2 regions of the Actinocorallia sp. A-T 12471 genome follow, and region 2 is predicted to be linked to the other one. Evidence: predicted binding sites of a transcription regulator. Region 2 holds the regulator's gene; the other holds the start of a gene.
What was found. Region 2 encodes HspR, which represses chaperone genes until heat shock. Its sites were predicted from a motif close to ANTTGAGTCNNNNNGACTCAANT; they were not measured.

Region 1: the regulator HspR is predicted to act here: its motif matches at 8,226-8,248, upstream of lon (endopeptidase La).

The regions. Positions count from the first base shown of each region.
Region 1 is NZ_JAWZTE010000002.1:397,677-408,385, forward strand. It holds gene R9X44_RS06835 (hypothetical protein) at 1-439, opposite strand, end outside; gene R9X44_RS06840 (alpha/beta hydrolase) at 784-1,485, shown strand; gene R9X44_RS06845 (hypothetical protein) at 1,539-2,063, shown strand; gene R9X44_RS06850 (cytochrome P450) at 2,316-3,356, opposite strand; gene lon (endopeptidase La) at 5,840-8,206, opposite strand; gene R9X44_RS06860 (M23 family metallopeptidase) at 8,459-9,421, opposite strand; gene R9X44_RS06865 (winged helix-turn-helix domain-containing protein) at 9,418-10,071, opposite strand; gene R9X44_RS06870 (DUF3817 domain-containing protein) at 10,285-10,617, opposite strand; gene R9X44_RS06875 (hypothetical protein) at 10,630-10,709, opposite strand, start outside.
Region 2 is NZ_JAWZTE010000006.1:259,983-270,691, reverse strand. It holds gene R9X44_RS19380 (tetratricopeptide repeat protein) at 1-430, shown strand, start outside; gene R9X44_RS19375 (alkaline phosphatase D family protein) at 1,292-2,851, opposite strand; gene R9X44_RS19370 (hypothetical protein) at 2,968-3,360, opposite strand; gene clpB (ATP-dependent chaperone ClpB) at 3,910-6,504, opposite strand; gene R9X44_RS19360 (heat shock protein transcriptional repressor HspR) at 6,533-6,958, opposite strand; gene dnaJ (molecular chaperone DnaJ) at 6,959-8,125, opposite strand; gene grpE (nucleotide exchange factor GrpE) at 8,197-8,754, opposite strand; gene dnaK (molecular chaperone DnaK) at 8,751-10,592, opposite strand.

The DNA of each region.
Region 1 (10,709 bases), on a different contig from region 2:
TCGCGGCGTAGCCATAGGACTTGCAGTAGCGCGCGAAGTCGAGCCCGCCCACCGGGGTGTCCTTGACCAGTTTCGCCGGATCGGCGAACAGCCAGATCAGTGACGCGCCCACCGCGATGAACACCGCGGCGAGCAGGACCCGCGAGAGCCTGTCGCGCAGGGCCGCGAGCCGCTCCCGCAGCGGCCGCCTGGCCAGCACGCGCGTGATCGCGCCGAGCGACCCGGTGACCGCTACCGTCGCGGCGAAGACCCCGGTGAACAGGGCGACCGCGGTGAGGAAGGACAGCCAGCCCCATGCGTCGTTCGGCGGGATCGTCCGGGGGATCAGGGCCTCGCCGACCACCGTGCACAGGCCGATCACCACCGCGGCCAGCACGATGATCAGCGCCGAGTAGCGACGGCCCCGCGCCCGCTGGTCGCCGCCGTCCGGCTCACTCATGGACCGCCTCCCGCCGCGCGGAGGGAACTGACGGGACAGGGGGTGGAGCGAGCATCGACGCCTCCCGGCGCTGACTCGGGTGGGGCACCCGTGATATCACGGAAATGCGGCGTGCGGGAGCTTCTCGCATCCGATGATCGGCTGACGGCCGGGCGAAGATAAGCCGTCCGACGCCGTCTCGCATATTTTCACCTGCGACAAAACCCATAAACCAGGACAAGTCTCTACCGCTGCGGTTTTTGGTTCTCGGGTGGCGCGGGAATTGTCAGACCCCCTGATTAGTGTCGGTGAGGTGGTCGGGGCGGCGTTCGCCCCGGGAGGCACGGAAGGGGAAGGAGGCGGTCATGGGTACTCCGGTGACGTTCGTCCTGCTGCACGGCGCGGCGTCGGACTCCTGGTACTGGCATCTCGTCGCGCCCGCACTGCGCGAGGCGGGCCACGAGGTCGTCGCGGTGGATCTGCCCTGCGACGACCCGGAGGCGGGGCTCGACGCCCACACCGAGGCGGTCGTGACGGCGATCGGCGGGCGGGGCGAGGTCGTCGTCGTGGCGCAGTCGCTCGCCGGGCTCGTCGCGCCGCTCGTCGCGGCGCGGCTTCCGGACCGTGTGGTGATGGTCGTCATGGTCGCCGCGATGATCCCCGCGCCGGGCGAGACCGGCGGCGCGTGGTGGGCAGCGACGGGGCAGCAGGAGGCACAGCGCGCGGCCGACCTCGCCGCGGGACGCGATCCCGACGCCCCCTTCGACCCCTTCGTCACGTTCCTGCACGATGTCCCACCCGACGTCGCCGCGGCCTCCGCCGAGCACACGCGCGACCAGACCTCGCGCGTCTTCGACGACCCGTGGCCCCTCCCGTCCTGGCCCGCGGTCCCCACCCGTGTGCTCCTGTGCCGCGACGACCGTCTCTTCCCCGCGCCCTTCCTGCGCGAGTTGTCCCGCGCACGCCTCGGCCTCACCCCGGACGAACTGCCGGGCGGCCACCTCCCCGCGCTCGCCCAGCCGAAGGCCCTCACCGAGGCGCTGCTCGCCTACGTCGGCGAGCCCTGACGTGTCGCGGGCCGGAACTTCCGCCGCGCGATGATCTCTGACTGAATGGCGGCATGAGACGCGGTCTTGTGGTGACGGGGGTCGGGATCGTGGCGGTGCTCGCGGGCGGCGCGGGCGTCCGCTGGTTCGACGGCGTGCCGCTGGTGCGCGCCTGCGAGGTGCTCACCGGCGACTTCGCCGCCCAGGTCCTCGGCGGCCCGGTGCTCAGCAACGACGACATGGGCCCGCGTTCGACCGAGTGCCAGTACATGAGCACGCCCGCGGGCGGCTCGGTGACCCTGGAAGCCCGCCGCTACAAGGCGACCGCCAGGGAGTCCGCGCCCGAACGCGCCCGCAGGCTCGGCCTCAGACACCGCGGCAAGCCCTACCCCGGCCTGGGCGAGGAGGCATACCTGTCGATCTACCAGATCCCCCACTCCCCCACGACCGTCCCGTCTCCGCAGACCGCCATGGGCCAACTCGTCATCGTCGTCGACAACGTCATCATCCGCGTCGGCGCAGGCGGCCTCCCCACCCCCCAAATCCGCACAACCACCGAAAAACTAGCCCGCGCCTACCTCTCCCGCCTCACCCCCTAACCACCCGCCCCTGACCCGCAGAACCCCCCGACATAAGGGACGAGGGCGGAGTCAGACCGCAAGGCCGGTGGGGGCGAGGGGCAGTCGGACCGCAAGGCGAGCGGGACCGCGAGGCGGGTGGGGGCGGGGGACGCGTCGGACCGCGAGGCGGGTCGGGTGGCACAGCGGGCGGGCCGCGCGGGGGTGGGGGCGAGGGCGGGTGGGACCGCGAGGCGGGCGGGGCCGGTCGCCCGCCTCGCGGAGTCGGGGCGGTCAGGAGTAGGCGACGGGGAGTTCCTTGATGCCGTGGATCCAGGAGGAGCGCAGCCGACGGGGGTCGCCGGTGCGGCGGATGCGGGGCATCGCGTCGGCGATCGCCTCGAACATGATGCTGATCTCCAGGCGGGCGAGGTTCGCGCCGACGCAGTAGTGCGGGCCGGTACCGCCGAAGCCGAGGTGGGGGTTGGGTGAGCGGGTGATGTCGAAGCGGAAGGGATCGGTGAAGACCGTTTCGTCATAGTTCGCCGACGAGTAGTACAGGGCGAGGCGCTGTCCCGCCTTGACCTCGGTGCCGCCGAGCGCGGTGTCGCGCAGGGCGGTGCGCTGGAAGGCGATGACGGGCGTCGCCCACCTGACGATCTCGTCGGCCGCGGTCGCGGGCCGCTCGGCCTTGTAGCGCTCCCACTGGTCCGGGTTGTCGAGGAACGCGAGCATCCCGTGGGTGATGGCGTTGCGCGTCGTCTCGTTGCCCGCGACGGCGAGCACGATGAAGAAGAACCCGAACTCGTCGTCGGTGAGGCCCCCGCTCTCCCCGGCCTGCACGAGCTTGGTGACGATGTCGTCGGCGGGCCGCGCGCGCCGTGCCTCGGCCAGGCCCATCGAGTACTCGAGGATCCCGGCGGCCGCGCCCGTCATGTCGGCGTTCAGCTCGGGGTCGTCGTAGCCCAGCATCTGGTTGGACCACTGGAACAGCTTGCCCCTGTCCTCCTGCGGCACGCCGAGCAGCTCCGCGATCGCCTGGAGCGGCAACTCGACCGCCACATCTGTGACGAAGTCGCCAGTCCCCTCACGCACCGCCCGCGCGACGATCCGCTCGGCCCGCTCCCGCAACGCGTCACGCAACCTCTCGATGACGCGCGGCGTGAACCCGCGCGACACGATCGTCCGCAGCCGCGAATGCTCGGGCGGGTCAAGGTTGATGAGCAACGTGCTCTTGAGCATCTCGATGTCCGCGTGCCCGATCCGCTCGTTGTACCGGATGAGCGCCGTATCAGCATGCGTGGAATACACCGCGAAGTCCCGCGACGCCTCCATCACGTCAGCATGCCTGCTGACAACCCAGCACCCCTCATCATCAAACCCCGACACCCCGCGCGGCTGCGGGTTCCACCACAACCCCCCGGCCCGCCGCAACGCCGCGAACTCCGCCGCCGGAATCCTCTCCTCAACCAGCCCCGGATCAGTGAAGTCAAATCCGTCGGGCACACCCACCAGCTCCACAACCCCTCCTAACGAAACCCCATCGGCCCCTCACCCGCCAGTACACCCCCACCCTCCTCCCCCCTCAACCAAATGAGACGTGAGTCTAGTCACCCGTCTCCCCAATCCCGCCCCCTCGCCCCCCGCCCCCCGACCCCTGGCTCCTAGCCCCCTGGCCCCTAGCCCTAGCCCTAGCCCTAGCCCTAGCCCTAGCCCTAGCCCCCGACCCGAACCACACGCCCACAAAGGCCCCGCACACCAAAAGCTCCGCACCCGCGCAACAGGAGCCGCACGCCCAGAAGGCCCGCCCCCCACAGCACCGCACACACAAGAGACCCCCACCCACCGAGGGTCCACACGCGAACCCGCAAATGGAGCCGCACACACACAAGGCCCGCACCCGCACAGGTCCGCACGCCGCAGGAGAGCCCCACCCGCAGAGGGGCCGCCCGCAATCGCACAGAAGGAGCCCACCCACAGAAGGCCCGCACCCCCACAGCACCGCACACGCAGGAGAACCCCACCCACGAGGGGCCCCGCGCGAACGCACAGAAGAGCCGCACCCGCACACGACCGCGCACACGGGAGAGCCTTACCCACGGAGAGCCGCGCGCACATAAGGGTTGCCACGACGCGGTCAGCCTCGTCGACCTCCGCGGGAGACGGGCCGCGCCCGCGTGAGGGCCGCGCGCGTGTGAGGGCCGCGCACGCGTGAGGGTTGCGCGCGTGTGAGGGTTGCGCGTGTGTGAGGGTTGCGCGTGTGTGAGGGTTGCGCGTGTGTGAGGGTTGCGCGTGTGTGAGGGTTGCGCGTGTGAGGACCACCCCCGCAGCGGGGTCGTGGTCGAACGGCCGGGGCGGGGCCGCACGCGCGAAAGAGCCGCACCCAACGCAAAAAGAAAAAGCGCCCCACGCGCGCAAGAGACCGCGAGCGCCCAGGAGACCGCAGGCGCAGAAGGGCCCGCACCCCGCAATAGGCCGCACGTGCAAAAGGAGCCCCACACACGCAAGGAACCGCACTCGCGCAAAGAGGCGCACGCCCAGACGGGGGCGCACACGGGAAGGCGCGCACGTGCAAGGTGCGAGAGGAGCGCGAAGGCAGGAGGGGCGCGCGAACAGGAAAGCTGCGCAGGTGGGAGGAAACGCGCGGGTAGGACAGGCGCACCTGGTAGGAGGGCGCGCGGGTGAGAGGGGCGCACTTGGGAGGGTGCGGGGGTGAGAGGGACGCGCGGGCAGGACCCTTTTGGGTCCGGGCGCACGGGTACAGGAGGCGCACGGGGGTGAGAGGAATGCGTAGGTGGGAGGGGCGCGCGGGCAGTAGGGATGCGCAGGTAGGGCAGGCAGGAGTGACGTGGGCGGGAGGGCGCGGGGGCAGGACGGCCGAGCGGGTAAGACGGGCGCGGGGCAGGACGGGCCCGGGGGTGAGAGGGACACGCGGGTAGGAGGGCGCACGGGTGAGAGGGGCACAGGGACAGGACCTTTTAGGTCCGGGCGTGCGGGTAGGAGGGGCACGGGGGGTGGGAGGAACGCGCGGGTAGGGCGGGCGCACTTGGGAGGAGGGCGCGGGGGTGAGGGACGCGCGGGCAGGACCCTTTTGGGTCCGGGCGCACGGGTACAGGAGGGCCACGGGGGTGAGAGGAATGCGTAGGTGGGAGGGGCGTAGGGGCTGGGAGGGGCGCGCGGGCAGGAGGCTGCGCAGGTAGGGCAGGCAGGAGGACGCGGGGATAGGAGACGCGGGCGGGAGGGCACGGGGCAGGACAGCCGCGCGGGTAAGACGGGCACGGGGGGACGGGCGCGGGGGTGAGAGGGACACGCGGGTAGGAGGGCGCGCGGGCAGTAGGGGCACATGGGCAGGACCTTTTGGGTCCGGGCGTGCGGGTGGGAGGGGCACGGGGGCGGGAGGGATGCTCAGGTAGGAGGGACGCGCGGGCAGCACGAGTGCCCGGGTACGACAGGCGTCCGGGAGGACAGGCGCGGGGCAGGAGGAATGCTCAGGTAGGAGGGACGCGGGGGTAGGACGGGCGCCCGGGAGGACCGGCGCGGGGCAGAAGGGATGCGCAGGTAGGAGGGACGCGCGGGCACAACGGGTGCCCGGGTACGACAGGCGTCCGGGAGGACGGGCACGGGGCAGAAGGGATGCGCAGGTAGGAGGGACGCGGGGGTGGGACGGGCGGGCGGGGTGGACGGGCGCGGGGACTGGAGGGGCAGGGGCCTTTGGGTTCGGGCGTGGGGGTGGGAGGGGTGTGCGGGCAGGAGGGTAGGGGCCTTGTGGGGTGGGGTGGGGGCCGGGTTGGGTGGGCCGGCCCCCGGGGTGGGGTGGGTTAGGCGGCTAGGGGGGTGGCGGTGGCGGGTTCTAGGGCGAGGGTGAGGGCCTCGCGGACGTCGGTTACGGGGTGGACGGTGAGTTGGGCGAGGATTTCGGCGGGGACGTCGTCCAGGTCGGGTTCGTTGCGCTTGGGGATGAGGACCGTGGTGATTCCGGCGCGGTGGGCGGCGAGCAGCTTCTGCTTCACGCCGCCGATCGGCAGGACCCGGCCGGTGAGGGAGACCTCGCCGGTCATCGCCACGTCAGCGCGGACCGGGCGGCCCGACAGGAGCGAGGCGAGGGCGGTCGTCATCGTCACGCCGGCGGACGGGCCGTCCTTCGGGACCGCGCCGGCCGGGACGTGGACGTGCACGCCCCTGTCCTTCAGGTCGCCGACGGGCAGTTCGAGCTCCGCGCCGTGCGAGCGCAGGTACGACAGCGCGATCCGCGCCGACTCCTTCATGACGTCGCCGAGCTGGCCCGTCAGGGTCACGCCGGTGTCGCCGGTCTCGGCGTCCGCGAGAGACGCCTCGACGTACAGGACGTCACCGCCCGCGCCCGTCACCGCGAGGCCCGTCGCGACGCCGGGGACGGCGGTGCGCCGGTCGGACTCCTTGAGCGACACCTCAGGGGTGAACCGGGGGCGGCCCAGGTAGTCGGTGAGGTCGTCGATGACGACCGGCAGCTCGACCTGGCCGAGCGCGACCTTCGCGGTGACCTTGCGCAGCACCCGCGCGATCGACCGCTCGAGAGAGCGGACGCCGGCCTCGCGGGTGTACTCGCCCGCGATGAGCCGCAGCGCCTCGTCCGGGAAGACGACGTCGCCGGACTCCAGGCCCGCCTTGTCGAGCTGGCGCGGCAGCAGGTGGTCGCGCGCGATCGTGACCTTCTCGTCCTCGGTGTAACCGTCGAGCGTCACCAGCTCCATGCGGTCGAGCAGGGGGCCGGGGATGGTCTCCAGCGAGTTGGCGGTCGCCAGGAACAGCACGTCCGACAGGTCGAGTTCCACCTCGAGGTAGTGGTCGCGGAACGTGTGGTTCTGCGCCGGGTCGAGCACCTCGAGCAGGGCCGCCGTGGGGTCGCCGCGGTAGTCAGCGCCGATCTTGTCGATCTCGTCGAGCAGGACGACCGGGTTCATCGAACCGGCCTCCTTGATCGCCCGGACGATGCGGCCGGGCAGCGCGCCCACGTAGGTGCGCCGGTGGCCGCGGATCTCCGCCTCGTCCCGGACGCCGCCGAGCGCGACCCTGACGAACTCGCGGCCCATCGCCCGCGCGACGGACTCGCCGAGCGAGGTCTTGCCGACCCCGGGAGGGCCGGCGAGCGCCAGGACGGCCCCCGACCGACGGCCGCCGACGACGCCCAGGCCGCGGTCGGACCGCCGCTTGCGGACGGCGAGGTACTCGATGATCCGTTCCTTGACGTCGTCAAGCCCCGCGTGGTCGGCGTCGAGGATGGCCCGGGCCCCCTCGATGTCGTAGGAGTCCTCGGAACGCTCGTTCCACGGGATCTCCAGGACCGTGTCCAGCCAGGTGCGGATCCAGGAGCCCTCCGGGGAGGCGTCGCTTGACCGCTCCAGCTTGTCGACTTCCTTGAGCGCTGCCTTCTCCACCTTCTCCGGCAGGTCCGCGGCCTCGATCCGGGCGCGGTAGTCCTCCTCCTCGCCCTCCTCGGCGTCGCCGTTCAGCTCGGAGAGCTCCTTGCGGACCGCGCGGAGCTGCTGCTTGAGCAGGAACTCGCGCTGCTGCTTGTCGATGCCGTCCTGGACGTCCTTGCGGATCGTCTCGGCGACGTCGAGCTCGGCGAGCTGGTCGCGGGCCCAGCCGGTGACGAGTTCCAGCCGCTCGACCACGTCGGCGGTCTCCAGCAGGGTGATCTTCTGCGCGACGCTCAGGTAGGGCGCGTAGCCCGCCTGGTCGGCGAGGATCGACGGGTCGTCTATCTGCTGGACGATGTCCACGAGCTGCCACGAGCCGCGGTGCTGCAGGATCGCCTGGAGGAGGCCCTTGTACTCCTTGGCCAGCTTGGCCGCCTCCGGGCCCGCGGCCGGGATGTCGACGGTGTCGCCCTCCACCCACAGCGCGGCGCCGGGACCTGTCGTGCCGGTGCCGATGCGGACCCTGCCGACGGCCCTGACGACCGCGCCGGGTTCGCCTCCGGGAAGCCTGCCTTCCTGCTCGACGACGCTCAGCACGCCGACGTCGGCGTACCTGCCCTCGATCCTGGGCACGAGCAGCACCCTCGGCTTGCCCGACGACACGGCGCGCGCCGCCTCGATCGCCGCCCGGACCTCGCGGTCGTTCAGCTCCAGCGGCACGACCATGCCGGGCAGCACGACCGTGTCGTCGAGCGGCAGCACGGGCACCGTAAGTCTCTCGCTCATCTCACTCCCCAGTCATGGTTCTTGAGTCACTCACACTCAAGAAACCAGAGCCCCTATTCATTCCCCAACCCTTGTTCGCCGACAGCGATCAACCTGACGAACCTCCACCGACCCGCAGATCCGCCCCAACCCCGGCGGCCTCCCCCGCATTCCCCGCACCCCGCCCGCCCCGCACCCCCTTTCACCCGGAGCGCGGACGGACGCGGGGCCTGGCGACGGACGCAGCCCCGGAGACGCCGACGGATGCCGGGCTTAGGGGACCTGGACGCCGGGTGAGCTGGACGCCGGGCCTAAGGGAGCTAACGGGGTGGCCAGTGGTCGGGCGGTGAACATGTGGGAGTTGGGCGGGCTGCCCGGGGTCGGCGGCGGGGTGGGGGAAGGCAGGCCGTACTGGGGGGCGACGAGGGCGGGCTCGAGGACCGTGGTGGTCCAGCTGAAGGGGAGGCCGGAGGCGGCGGGCGGGTGCGGCGAGTCCATCAGCTGGAAGTGGAGGTGGGGCTCCGAGGTGTTGCCCGAGTTGCCCACCTCGCCCAGCGGATGGGCGGCGGAGACCCGGTCGCCCACCCCGACCTTGAGGGAGTTCCGGCGCAGGTGGGCGTAGGCGGAGTAGACGCCGTCACCGTGGTCGATGATCACGTGATTGCCGAAGACGAAGCGCCAGCCGCCGACCTGACGAAAGAAGCCCTCGATCGCCATGTATACAAGGCCGGGCCAGGTGTCGCGGGCGCGGTGGTCGCGCTGGCCGCCGCCCGCCGCGACGACCACCCCTTCGGCCACGGCGAGGACATGTTCGCCGAAGCACGGGTAGTCCTCCGCGCGGCGTGGCAGGCCCCAGCCGTAGCGCGGCTTGGGGTGCGGGCCCTGCGCCGCCTCGACCACGTGCGGCACGAGGATGTCGATCGCGTAGGTCTGGCCGTAGCCCCGGCTGCCGTGCGCGGGGACCTTCGTGCCCGGGCTGTTGAGCGCGAGCCACCGCCCGACGACGGGGGCGGCGACGGGCACCGGCTCGCGCTCGCGGTCCCAGGCCGGGCGGACGAACGACAGCGCGAGCACCGCGAGGAAGATCCAGTACCACCAGAAGGGAATGTCGAACAGCACGAGCGCGAGCACGCCTGCCGCGAAGACCTTGACGGACACATCGCCCCAGCGGGCGATCGCCCGCCTCACCCTCGCGTTCACCGTGCCTGTCGTGTTCGTCGTGTCCGTGGTGTTCACCGTCGGCCTCCGAGGATCGTGGTGAGCAGGGGGACGACCCGCTCGGCGGGGACCTCGTGGCGGCCGCCCTCGCGGGCGCGCAGCCAGCCGGCCGAGGCGAGCTGGCGCAGGTGGTGGTAGACCTGCCCGGTGGTGCCCATGCCGTCGAGATCGGCGAGTTCGCGTGCGGTGCCGTGGCCGCGCAGCACCTCGCGCACGAGCCTGAGCCGGACCGGGTGGCCGAGCGCGGCGAATGCCTCGGCGAGCGACTCCCATTCGTCGTCGAGCAGATCGGCGGTGCCTGCGCCGAGCTGCCAGCCCGCCGTGCGGCCGTCGGGCAGCGCGACGTCGCCGACGATCATCACCGCGCCCGGCGCGGGCTCGCGCTCGCGCAGCCCCTCAAGGGCCCAGAACAGATCTGGTGGGGCCGCGCCGCCGTGTTCCGGCCGTGGCGTCGGGGCCGCGACCTTCCGTTCGGCGGCGACCAGCGCGGCGAGCGCGCTCTCCACCGCGCTCAGCCGCTCCTCGACGCTCCGCCCGTCACCCGCGCCCTCCGCGGCACCCGGTTCCGCACCCGCCTGCGCGACGCCTTCCGCACCGACGGATCCGCCGACGCCCTCGGCCGCCCCGGCACCGGCCTCTTCCGCACCGCTCCGCGCCTTTCCGGCCATGCTCCCGCCCCCCGATCACGCGACTACGTCATTACGTAATTCCGATTGAACATCACTCCACGTCATCCGTCAACTCCAAAAAAAGAACCCGCCCGGCGGTGCCGGGCGGGTTCGGGTCGTAGTACGCGGGCCGCAAGACGCGCGCAGCCCCTCTCCTCGACGAGGGGCGCGAGGAGAGGGGCTGGCAAAAATCTCGGGTCAGGCGGTCCCGGGTCAGGCCGGGGCGGGCTTGGCGGCGTCCCGTTCGGCGAGGACCTCGCGGGCGTCGGCGACGATGCGGCGCTCGATGAAGAACGCGAGGAACGGGACGAGCCCCGCGGAGACCATGACCGCCATCTTCTTCAGCGGCCAGGACGCCTTGGTGTACAGGTCGAAGGAGGCCACGAGGTAGACCATGTACAGGAACCCGTGGATCGGGGAGATGATCCCGGAAGGTCCGGGGTTGTCCCAGATGTAGCGCAGCGGCACGGCCACGAAGCACAGCAGGAGCAGCATGATGCCGACGACGGTCGCGAGCACGCGGTACCGGGTGATGGCCGCTTCCACAGGGTTCCCTTTCTAGCGCCGGTTCTGCGCGGCGAGCCGGGCAAGACGGCGGTTGTAGGCCGCCAGCTCGGGGTTCTCCGCTTCGGCTTCCT
Region 2 (10,709 bases):
CGCGATGCTGCTGCTGCGGGCCGGCGAACAGTTCCAGCACGCGGGCGACCACTCCCGCGCGGCCGAGGTGTACCGCCGCGCCATCGAAGACGGCGGGGAGACCTACGGCGACGCCCGCGTCTACCTCGCCGACGCGCTGCTGAAGCTCGGCGACAACGCGGGAGCCGTCGGCCTGCTCGCCGAGATCCGCGACAGCGCCCCAACCGACCCCGAGGTGTACCGCTCGGTCGCCGAGATCCTCTACGAGCACGGCGACCTGCTTGGCGCGCACACCTGGTCGACCCACGGCGCGGACCTCGTGCTCGCGCTGCCCGAGCGCACCAGGGGCGACGCCGCCGAGAGCCTCGAGGGCCTGCTGCGCCTGCGCTTCCGCGCCCGCGTCGACCTCGGCCGCCCCGAGGACGAATACGACGCCCTCCTCGACGCCTGACCCCCCAACCCCCCTCCCCACACAGGCGCGCCCACCACGCGCCTGCCCCCTCCCCCCACCCCTCACTCCCCCGCGCCCGCCGCGCGCCCGTCCCCACAACCCCCAACCCGTCCCTCCGCACCGCGCCACCTGCGCGCGTCCCTGCCGCACCACACCCGGCCTTTCTCGCTGGGCCGCGTGCGCGTGTGCTTGCTGTGCGCCGCGTGGGCCTTCCCACTGTGCCGCGCGCGAGCGTCCCCGCAGCGCCGAACGCGGTCCTTCGCGCGGTGCCGCGTCTACCTGTGCTTGCTGTGCGGTGCGCGGCCCTACGCGCTGTGCCGCCTGCGTGCGTTCCTGCTGGGCCACGCCCGGCCCTTCCCGCTGTGTCGCGCGCGAGCGTCCCCGCCGCGCCACGCGAAGTCCTTCGCGCGGCGCGGCCTGCGTGTGTTCCTGCCGCACCATGCGCGGCTCTTCGCGCTGTGCCGCGCGCGAGTGTTCCTGCCGCGCCACGCGCGATCCTTCGCGCTGTGCCGCCTGCGTGCGTTCCTGCTGGGCCACGGGCGGGCCTTCGCGCTGGGCCGCGTGCGCGGGTGTTTGCTGGGCAGGGTGCGGGGCTGCTCGCCGCGCCATGGGCGGGGTCGCTCGGTGTGTGGCGGTGAGGTGGTGTGCTGCGGATCGCAGTGCGCGGCGCAGGGTGTGCAGGGCGCGGGACTTGAGGGTGTTCCAGCGGTTCATTGCGATCTCCTTCGAACAGGTTTTCGGTTCCTGTTCCCCAGTAGATCGCACTGAAACCGCGCCGAACGCCGATCCGCGCGATCTGTGGATAACTTTTTTCGGCGGGGAAATCGGCAGGTCAGGGTGGGTTTGGGTGTGGGTGGGGGGTCAGTTCGGGGTGAGGGGGGCCGAGCGTAGGACGCGTAGGGCGGTGCCTGTTTTGGGGGTGTGCCAGACGACGGAGTCGGGGGTGACGGTGGCGATGGCGTTGTGGAACCAGGGGCCGTCGGTGAGGCGCCAGGAGAACGGCGGGCGGCGGACCCCCGTCGTCCTGGCGAACAGGCGGGCCGGGCCGTTCAGGACGCGGAGGCACGCGATGCGGTTCGCCCACTTGAACGGGCCGTTGAGCGGGTTGCGGAACGGCGAGCAGACCGCCTGGAAGATCGGCAGGCCGCCGCGCGCCTTGGCGAGGTAGCTGTAGTGGATGTCCCCGCCCAGGAACGCGATCGTCTTGGGCGGCACGCCGCGTCCGCCGCGCGCGACCTCCACGACCGCTTCGGCGACCTTGGCGAAGCTCGCCCGGAACGCGGCCCAGTGCTCGAGGTCGGCGTACCTGCGCAGCTTCTCGCCGAACCCGTCGGCACCGCGCGCGGCCAGCGGCTCGTTCCACGCCTCCGCGTAGTGGATCACCGGGGGCAGCAGGAACGGCAGCGAACTCGCGATGAGCAGCTGGTCGACCCCGCCCGTCAGCTGCCGGTCGAGCCAGGCGTGCTCGGCGTCGTCCAGCATCGCGCGGCGGTCGGCCGTGAGCAGCCGGGACGCCCTGCTGTCGACGACCACGACACGGGTGCGGCCCAGGTCGAAGCGGAACGACCACCTTGCCGTCGCCGGCTCGCGGTCGGCGAGGTCGGCGAACTCGTCGAGGACCGCGCCGCCGTCGGCCGCGCCGCGCACCGCCGCGAGGATCTTGTCGGCGCGGCGCTCCTCCGGCGACAGGTTGCCCAGGTGCTGGTAGACCCAGTACGCGCCGATCCCGCCGACGATCCTGCGCCGCCACCACGGCAGCGCGTCCATGGACTGCCGCCACGAGTACGAGGTGTTCCAGTCGTCGCGCACGTCGTGGTCGTCGAACACGCTGCGGGTCGGGACCGTGGACAGCAGCCAGCGCACGGCCGGATCGGTGGTCCAGGCGAGCCGGTAGAGCTCGGTGTACTCCTCGAAGTCGGCGATCTCGTCGCCGGGCGGCACGGTGATGTCGCGGCGGCCCCTGATGAACGCCTTCATACGGTCGCCCGTGCCGTCGGCGTACACCTGGTCGCCGATCATCAGCAGGACGTCGGGGAACGCCGCGCCGTTCTTCAGCTCGTGCGCGAACGCGCTGAGCGCGTCGATCCCGTGGGTCTCGGTCGCGGCGGGCGCGACCCGGCACGACCCGAACGCGACGGCCGACGGACGCGCCGGATCGACGGTCCGGATCGCGCTCGGCGGGAACTCGGTGCCCGCCTCCGGCCACACCCTGCGCCCGTCGAGGTGCACCTCATACGGGGTGGTGGAGCCGGGTTCGAGCCCGTCGACGTCCACCAGCGCGTAGTGGTGGCCGTGCACGGCGAAGGTCGGCTCGGTGCGCCCGAGCACGGTCACCTCGCAGGACTCGGACGTCTCCACCCAGACCGTCGCGCCGTGTTCCCCGACCCACCGCAGCAGCGGCCCCAGCACCAATCCCGTCATACCCACCATTGCACCGGAACCGCCGCCCCCCGTCCACACGCCCCGCCTTGCGCCCCGGGAAACGGGACGCGGCCCGCCCCCTTCCGGGGACGGGCTGTCGCGTGCGGGTCAAGGCGTCAGCGGCCCGCGCGGTTGTTCATCCGCCGGGTCGGCAGGGTCCTGGCGTTGCCGCGGCTGCGCTGCGCCATCGCGGCGGCCCGCCTGTCGGTGCGCTTCAGCGCGGCCTTCTTGCCCGACCTGCGGGCGGGCTTGGCGGGCGTCTGGCTCGCGTCGGCGGCGGACACGGGGAACACGGCGGTGACGGGAAGGGAAGCGCGCATAAGGGTTTCCTCCTGCTGGTCGGCGGTCGGGGCGGAAGTCTGGGCGGCGTTCACGGCGGCGGGCATGCGCGGCTCCTCGTTCTGGGCGTGCTCGGCGTTCTGGGCGGTGGCGGCGACGGCGTCGGGAAGGGCGGTCATGCGGTTCTCCTCACGGGCGGCGGGGGCGGGGCGGCGAGCGGGAACGGTCACACGGACCTCCTGACGGTCAGGGCCGGACGGCACGGCGGACGGGCCGAGGGGAAATGAGGGCAGGCCGGTAGCAGGCATGGGCGACTCCTCGAAGAAGTGCGGAAAGAATCGCGCGCTCAGGCAACGAATGGCGGCACGACAAAGGAACACCCGGCACAGCGGTATTCAGAAGTCGCGCACAGCGCATTTCACGCCGAAGGCACGGAAGAATTCCGGAAAAGGTTCCGAAGAAAAGGGACGCCGCGCGAGGCCGACGGCGAACGCCGTCGAAGCGCGAGGTCTCAGTAAGGGAAGGGCACGGGTGAGGCGTCAGGACAACGAGCGCTGTACGCCCGCCTACGGCGGCGCGTTGGGCGACGCCACGGGCTCTCAGCCGTGCTGCGGGAGCCGCTGAGCGGCTGCTACCGGAAGGATCAGATCTCCATGGCCAGAACATTAGCCCGTCCCCGCGCGGGAAGTCAACCCATTATCGGCGGGCCGCGGAAATTCATCGACGGGAAAGGAAAAGGCCCGCCTCCCGGGGTGGGAAAGCGGGCCTGGAAAGGCGGCTCAGCGCTTGCTGAGCGGCACCGTGGAGCGCACGACGAGCTTGTCCGTCGCCGGATCCACCTCGACGGTGACCTCCGCGCCGTCGCGGATCTCCCCCGACAGCAGGCCCCTGGCGAGCTGGTCGCCGATCGAGGTCTGCACAAGGCGGCGCAGCGGACGCGCGCCGTAAGCCGGGTCGAAGCCCGTGCGGGCGAGCCACGCCCGCGCGTCCGGCGAGACCTTCAGCGAGAGCTGGCGGTCGGCGAGGCGGTCGGCGAGGCGGTGGACCTGGAGGTCGACGATCTCGGCGAGCTCGTCCTGCGAGAGGGCGTCGAAGACGATGACGTCGTCCAGCCGGTTCAGGAACTCCGGCTTGAACGCCATCCGCACGGTCTTCATCACCGCCTCGCGCTGCTCGTCCTTGCTCAGCGACTGGTCGACAAGGTACTGGGACCCGAGGTTGGAGGTGAGGATGAGGATGGTGTTGCGGAAGTCGACGGTGCGGCCCTGGCCGTCGGTGAGGCGGCCGTCGTCAAGGACCTGGAGCAGCAGGTCGAAGACCTCGGGGTGCGCCTTCTCGACCTCGTCGAGCAGCACCACGCTGTACGGCCTGCGCCGGACCGCCTCGGTGAGCTGCCCGCCCTCCTCATACCCCACGTAACCGGGAGGTGCACCGACGAGCCGGGCGACACTGTGCTTCTCGGAGTACTCCGACATGTCGATGCGGGTGAGCGCGCGCTCGTCATCGAACAGGAAGTCCGCGAGCGCCTTGGCCAGCTCGGTCTTGCCGACGCCGGTCGGGCCGAGGAACAGGAACGAGCCGGTCGGACGGTCGGGGTCGGCGACGCCCGCGCGCGAGCGGCGCACCGCGTCGGAGACCGCGACGACGGCGTCGTGCTGCCCGATGAGGCGGCCGCCGATGACGTCCTCCATGCGGAGCAGCTTGGCGGTCTCGCCCTCCATGAGCCGCCCCGCGGGGATGCCCGTCCAGGCGGAGACCACGTCGGCGACGTCGTCGGGGCCGACCTCCTCCTTCACCATCGCGCCGCGCGTCTCGGCGTCCTCCGACGCCTGGGAGATCTCCTTCTCCAGCGACGGGATCTCGCCGTAAAGCAGCCGCGACGAGGTCTCAAAGTCGCCCTCGCGCTGTGCCCGCTCGGCGAGGCTGTGCAGGTCGTCGAGCTTCTTCTTCAGCTCGCCGACGCGGTTCAGGCCGGCCTTCTCCTGCTCCCAGCGGCCGACGAGGCCGTGCAGGTGCTCCTGCTTGTCGGCGAGGTCCGCGCGCAGCTTCTCAAGCCGCTGCCTCGAAGCCTCGTCGGACTCCTTGGCGAGCGCCATCTCCTCCATCTTCATCCGGTCGACCGTGCGCTGGAGCTGGTCGATCTCGACGGGACGCGAGTCGATCTCCATCCGCAGCCGGGACGCCGCCTCGTCGACGAGGTCGATCGCCTTGTCCGGCAGGAACCGCGAGGTGATGTAACGGTCCGACAGCGTGGCCGCCGCGACGAGCGCGGAGTCGGAGATCTGGACCTGGTGGTGCGCCTCGTACCGGCCCTTGAGGCCGCGCAGGATCGCGATGGTGTCCTCGACCGAGGGCTCGCCCACAAAAACCTGCTGGAAGCGCCGCTCGAGCGCCGGGTCCTTCTCGATCCGCTCGCGGTACTCGTCGAGCGTCGTCGCGCCGATCATGCGCAGCTCGCCGCGCGCCAGCATCGGCTTCAGCATGTTGCCCGCGTCCATCGCGCCCTCGGCCGCGCCCGCGCCGACCACGGTGTGCAGCTCGTCGATGAACGTGATGATCTGGCCCTCGGACTCCTTGATCTCGTTCAGGACCGCCTTCAGGCGCTCCTCGAACTCGCCGCGGAACTTCGCGCCGGCGACCATCGCGCCGAGGTCGAGCGAGATGAGCCGCTTGTCGCGCAGCGACTCGGGCACGTCGCCGGTGACGATCCGCTGGGCGAGCCCCTCGACCACCGCGGTCTTGCCGACGCCGGGCTCGCCGATGAGCACAGGGTTGTTCTTGGTGCGCCGCGACAGGACCTGGACTGTCCTGCGGATCTCGCCGTCCCGGCCGATGACCGGGTCGAGCTTGCCGTCGCGCGCCTTCTGGGTGAGGTCGACCCCGTACTTCTCCAGCGACTGGAACGTGTCCTCGGGGTTCTCACTGGTGATGCGGCCGTGCCCGCGCACCTTCTCGAACGCGTCGAGCAGGGCGTCGGGGTTCGCGCCGTACTCGCGCAGCAGCTCGGCGACCTGGCCGCCGTCCGTCGCCAGGCCCACCAGCAGGTGCTCGGTCGAGACGTACTCGTCCTGGAGCTGGCGGGCGCGCGAGGCCGCGGTGTTCAGCGAGGCGAGCAGCTGCCGCGACGTCTGCGGCGCGGAGACCGTCGAGCCCTGCGCCTTCGGCAGGCCCGCGACCAGCTCCTCGGTGCGCCGCCGGATCGCCGACGGGTCCGCGCCCACCGCCTCGAGCAGCGGCACCGTGGTGCCCTCGTTCTGCGCCAGCAGCGCCGCCAGCAGATGCGCCGGCTCGACCTGGGGGCTGCCCTCCGAGGCCGCCCTGCGGACCGCGACCGAGACCGCGTCCTGGCTCTTGTTGGTCAGCTTGTAGTCCATTGGCTCAACCCCCGCGTTCGAAAAACCGTCAATCCTGCTGTTTCCGCCAGAGCACGACCCCGGTCTGGCGAATCGGGACGAGGTCGCCCCCGCGCCCCTCCCCGCGCATCTGCGCCAGCCTCGCGGCCACCGCGCGGGTGGACTCCAGCTCGCTGCCCATGTCCTCGACAAGCCGACGCAGCCGCGCGAGTTCGTCGCGCAGCTCGTCGTTCACCCGCTGGAGTTCGAGGATCTTGCTGATGCCCGCCAGGTTGACCCCCTCCTCCTGGGAGAGCCGCTGGATCTCGCGCAGCGCCGCGATGTCGCGCGCGGAGTACCTGCGGCCCCGGCCGGAGGCCCGGCCGGGGGAGACGAGCCCCATGCGGTCGTAGGTACGCAGCGTCTGCGGGTGCAGTCCCGACAGCTGCGCCGCGATCGAGATGACATAGACCGGGGTGTCGTCGGGGAACTCCACTTACCCCTCCCTTGCCTGCTGCACCAGGCTCTGGCGCAGGTCGTCGCCGCGGTGGGTCTGGGACAGCTCGGTGAGCGCCCCGCGCTCCTCCTCGGTGAGCTTCTGCGGCACGTTCACCTCGACGGTCGCGAGCAGATCGCCCTTGGTGCCGTCGCGGCGGGTCGCGCCGCGGCCGCGCACCCGGAACGTGCGCCCGTTCGGCGTGCCCTCGGGGATGCGGAGCTTGACGGGCTGGCCGCCATGGACCGGCACCATGATCTCCGCGCCGAGCGCCGCCTCCGGGAACGTGACGGGGACGGTGACGGTGAGGTTGTCGCCGTCGCGGCCGAACACCGAGTGCCCGGACACCTTCAGCTTGACCAGCAGGTCTCCGGCCGGGCCGCCGTTCTCGCCGGGCGCGCCCTTGCCCTTGAGCCGGATCGTCTGGCCGTCCTTCACGCCCGCGGGGATGCGCGCCTGGATCGTGCGGGTGCTGACCGCGCGGCCGCTGCCGTGGCAGGTCGGGCACGGGTCGTCGACGACCATGCCCCGGCCGTGGCAGTGGCTGCACGGCTCGGCGAAGCCGAACCCGCCCATGTTGCGGGTCTCCTGGCCGGTGCCGTCGCAGTACGGGCAGACCCGGGGCAGGGTGCCCGCCTTCGCGCCGGTGCCCCGGCATGTCGCGCAGGGGGCCTCGGAGGACAGGCGGAGCGGGACGGTGATGCCGTTCAGCGCCTCGCTGAACGTCAGGGTCACCTCCGACTCGACGTCCTGGCCGCGGCGCGGCCGGCGCGTCGAGGTGGTGCGGGTCTGGCCGCCGCCCCTGCCGAACAGGCCGCCGAAGAGGTCGCCCAGCCGCTCCCCGGCCCCCGCGCCGCCCGGCGCGTTGCCGAACAGGTCGTTGAGGTCGAAGCCCTGCGGGCCCGCGCCCGCGCCGCCGCCACGGAACGCGCCCCCGTAGGCCCTGACCTCGTCGTACTCCTTGCGGCGCTTGTCGTCGGACAGGACGTCGTAAGCCTCGGAGATCTCCTTGAACCGCTCCTCGGCCTCGGCGTCGCCCTTGTTGGCGTCGGGGTGGTACTTGCGAGCGAGCTTCCGGTAGGACTTCTTGATCTCGTCCTGGGTGGCGGTCTTGGCGACACCGAGGGACTTGTAATAGTCCTTCTCAAGGTAGTCCTTGGTGCTCACCGGCTCCCCTTCGAAATGTGCTTCGGATCTTGCCCCGGGGGCGTGCCGCCGCCCCCGGGGCAGGTGTCAGTTCAGGTCTGCGGTCCGGCCACGACCACACGGGCCGGCCGGACGACTCGCTCGCCGATCCGGTATCCGGGCTGGTAGACCTCCAGCACCGACTCCTCCTCCACGTCCGCGGACGGGACGTGGGTGAGGGCCTCGTGCACGTTCGGGTCGAACGGATCGCCGACCGCCCCGTAACGCTCGAGCCCCAACTTGCCGAGGGTCGTCTCCAGGGACTCCCCCACCGACTTGAACGCGCCGACGAGCTCGTCGTGCTCGCGCGCCTTGTCGACGCTGTCGAGGATCGGCAGCAGATCGGTGAGCACGCCCGCGATGGCCTGCTCCCGGACCGCCACCCTGTCGCGCTCCACCCGCTTGCGGTAGTTCACGTACTCGGCCTGGAGCCGCTGAAGGTCCCTGGTGCGCTCCTCAAGCTGCTCGCGCAGCTCCGCGGAGGACTCATCGACCGCCTCGTCGGCCGGAGCCGCGGACTCCTCCTGCTCGGAAGGGGTCCGCAGCTCGCCCGTCTCAGGATCGATGCGCCGCGAGTCGCGGATCACCGGTTCTTCCTGAGAACTGCTCACTTGGCGTCCTTGTCGTCGTCGATGATCTCGGCGTCCACGACCTCGTCGTCCTGCGCGCTGGAGTCGTCAGCGCCAGGGGCGGCGGCGTCGGCGGCGCCTTCGGACTGCTGCTGGGCGTACAGGGCCGCGCCGAGCTTCTGCGAGGACTGCGCCAGCTTCTCGGCCGAGGACTTGATCAGCTCGGTGTCGGTGCCCTCGAGGTTCTTGCGCACCTCGGCGATGCTGTCGGTGACCTCCTTCTTGAGGTCCTCCGGCAGCTTGTCCTCGTTCTCCTTGACGAACTTCTCCGTCGAGTAGGTGAGGGTCTCCGCCTGGTTGCGGATCTCGGCCTGCTCCTTGATCTTGCGGTCTTCCTCGGCGTACTGCTCGGCCTCGCGCATCATCCGCTCGATGTCGTCCTTCGGCAGCGCGGAGCCGCCGGAGATGACCATCGACTGCTCCTTGCCGGTGCCGAGGTCCTTGGCCGAGACGTTCACGATGCCGTTGGCGTCGATGTCGAACGCGACCTCGATCTGCGGGACGCCGCGCGGCGCGGGCGGCAGGCCGGTGAGCTGGAAGGTGCCGAGCTTCTTGTTGTACGCCGCGATCTCGCGCTCGCCCTGGTAGACCTGGATCTCCACGGACGGCTGGTTGTCGTCGGCCGTGGTGAAGGTCTCCGAGCGCTTGGTCGGGATCGTGGTGTTCCGCTCGATGATCTTGGTGAAGATGCCGCCCTTGGTCTCGATGCCGAGTGACAGCGGGGTGACGTCGAGCAGCAGGACGTCCTTGACCTCGCCCTTCAGGACGCCGGCCTGCAGGGCCGCGCCGACCGCGACGACCTCGTCGGGGTTCACGCCCTTGTTCGGGTCCTTGCCGGCCAGCTCCTTGACCAGCTCGGTCACCGCGGGCATGCGGGTGGAGCCGCCGACCAGGACCACGTGGTCGATCTTGTCGACGGTGATCCCGGCGTCCTTGATGACCTGCTGGAACGGCGCCTTGCAGCGGTCGAGCAGATCCGAGGTGAGTCGCTGGAACTCGGCCCTGGTGAGCTTCTCGTCGAGGTGCAGCGGGCCCTCGGCCGAAGCCGTGATGTAGGGCAGGTTGATCGTGGTCTCCGTGGAGGAGGACAGCTCGATCTTCGCCTTCTCCGCGGCCTCACGCAGGCGCTGGAGCGCCATCTTGTCCTTGGACAGGTCCACGCCGTGGGCGTTCTTGAAGTTGGTGACCAGCCAGTCGACGATCTTGTTGTCCCAGTCGTCGCCGCCCAGGTGGTTGTCGCCGCTGGTGGCCTTGACCTCCACGACGCCGTCGCCGACTTCGAGCAGCGAGACGTCGAAGGTGCCGCCGCCGAGGTCGAAGACCAGGATCGTGGCCTCGCCCTCGCGCTCCAGGTGGTAGGCCAGCGCGGCGGCGGTCGGCTCGTTGATGATGCGCAGGACGTTCAGCCCCGCGATCTGGCCGGCCTCCTTGGTGGACTGCCGCTGGTGGTCGCTGAAGTACGCCGGGACGGTGATCACCGCGTCGGTGACCTTCTCGCCCAGGTACGCCTCGGCGTCGCGCTTCAGCTTCTGCAGCACGAACGCGCTGATCTGCTGCGGGGTGAAGTCCTTGCCGTCGATCCCGACCTTCCAGTCGGTGCCGATCTCCCGCTTCACCGAGCGGATGGTCCGGTCCACGTTGGTGACGGCCTGCCGCTTGGCGACCTCACCGACGAGCACCTCGCCGTTCTTCGCGAAGGCCACGACGGACGGCGTGGTCCGCGACCCCTCCGCGTTTGCGATCACGGTGGGCTCGCCGCCCTCCAGAATCGCGACGACCGAGTTGGTCGTCCCGAGGTCGATACCGACCGCACGTGCCATCGTCCGCTTCCTCCGTCTGTCTCATCGGGGCTCTGACTGATCCCAGAATGCCCCGCGCGTCGGGTGCTGTCAAATGAGTTGAGTCAAGCAAGCTCAACTTAGTTGCTGGAACACCGG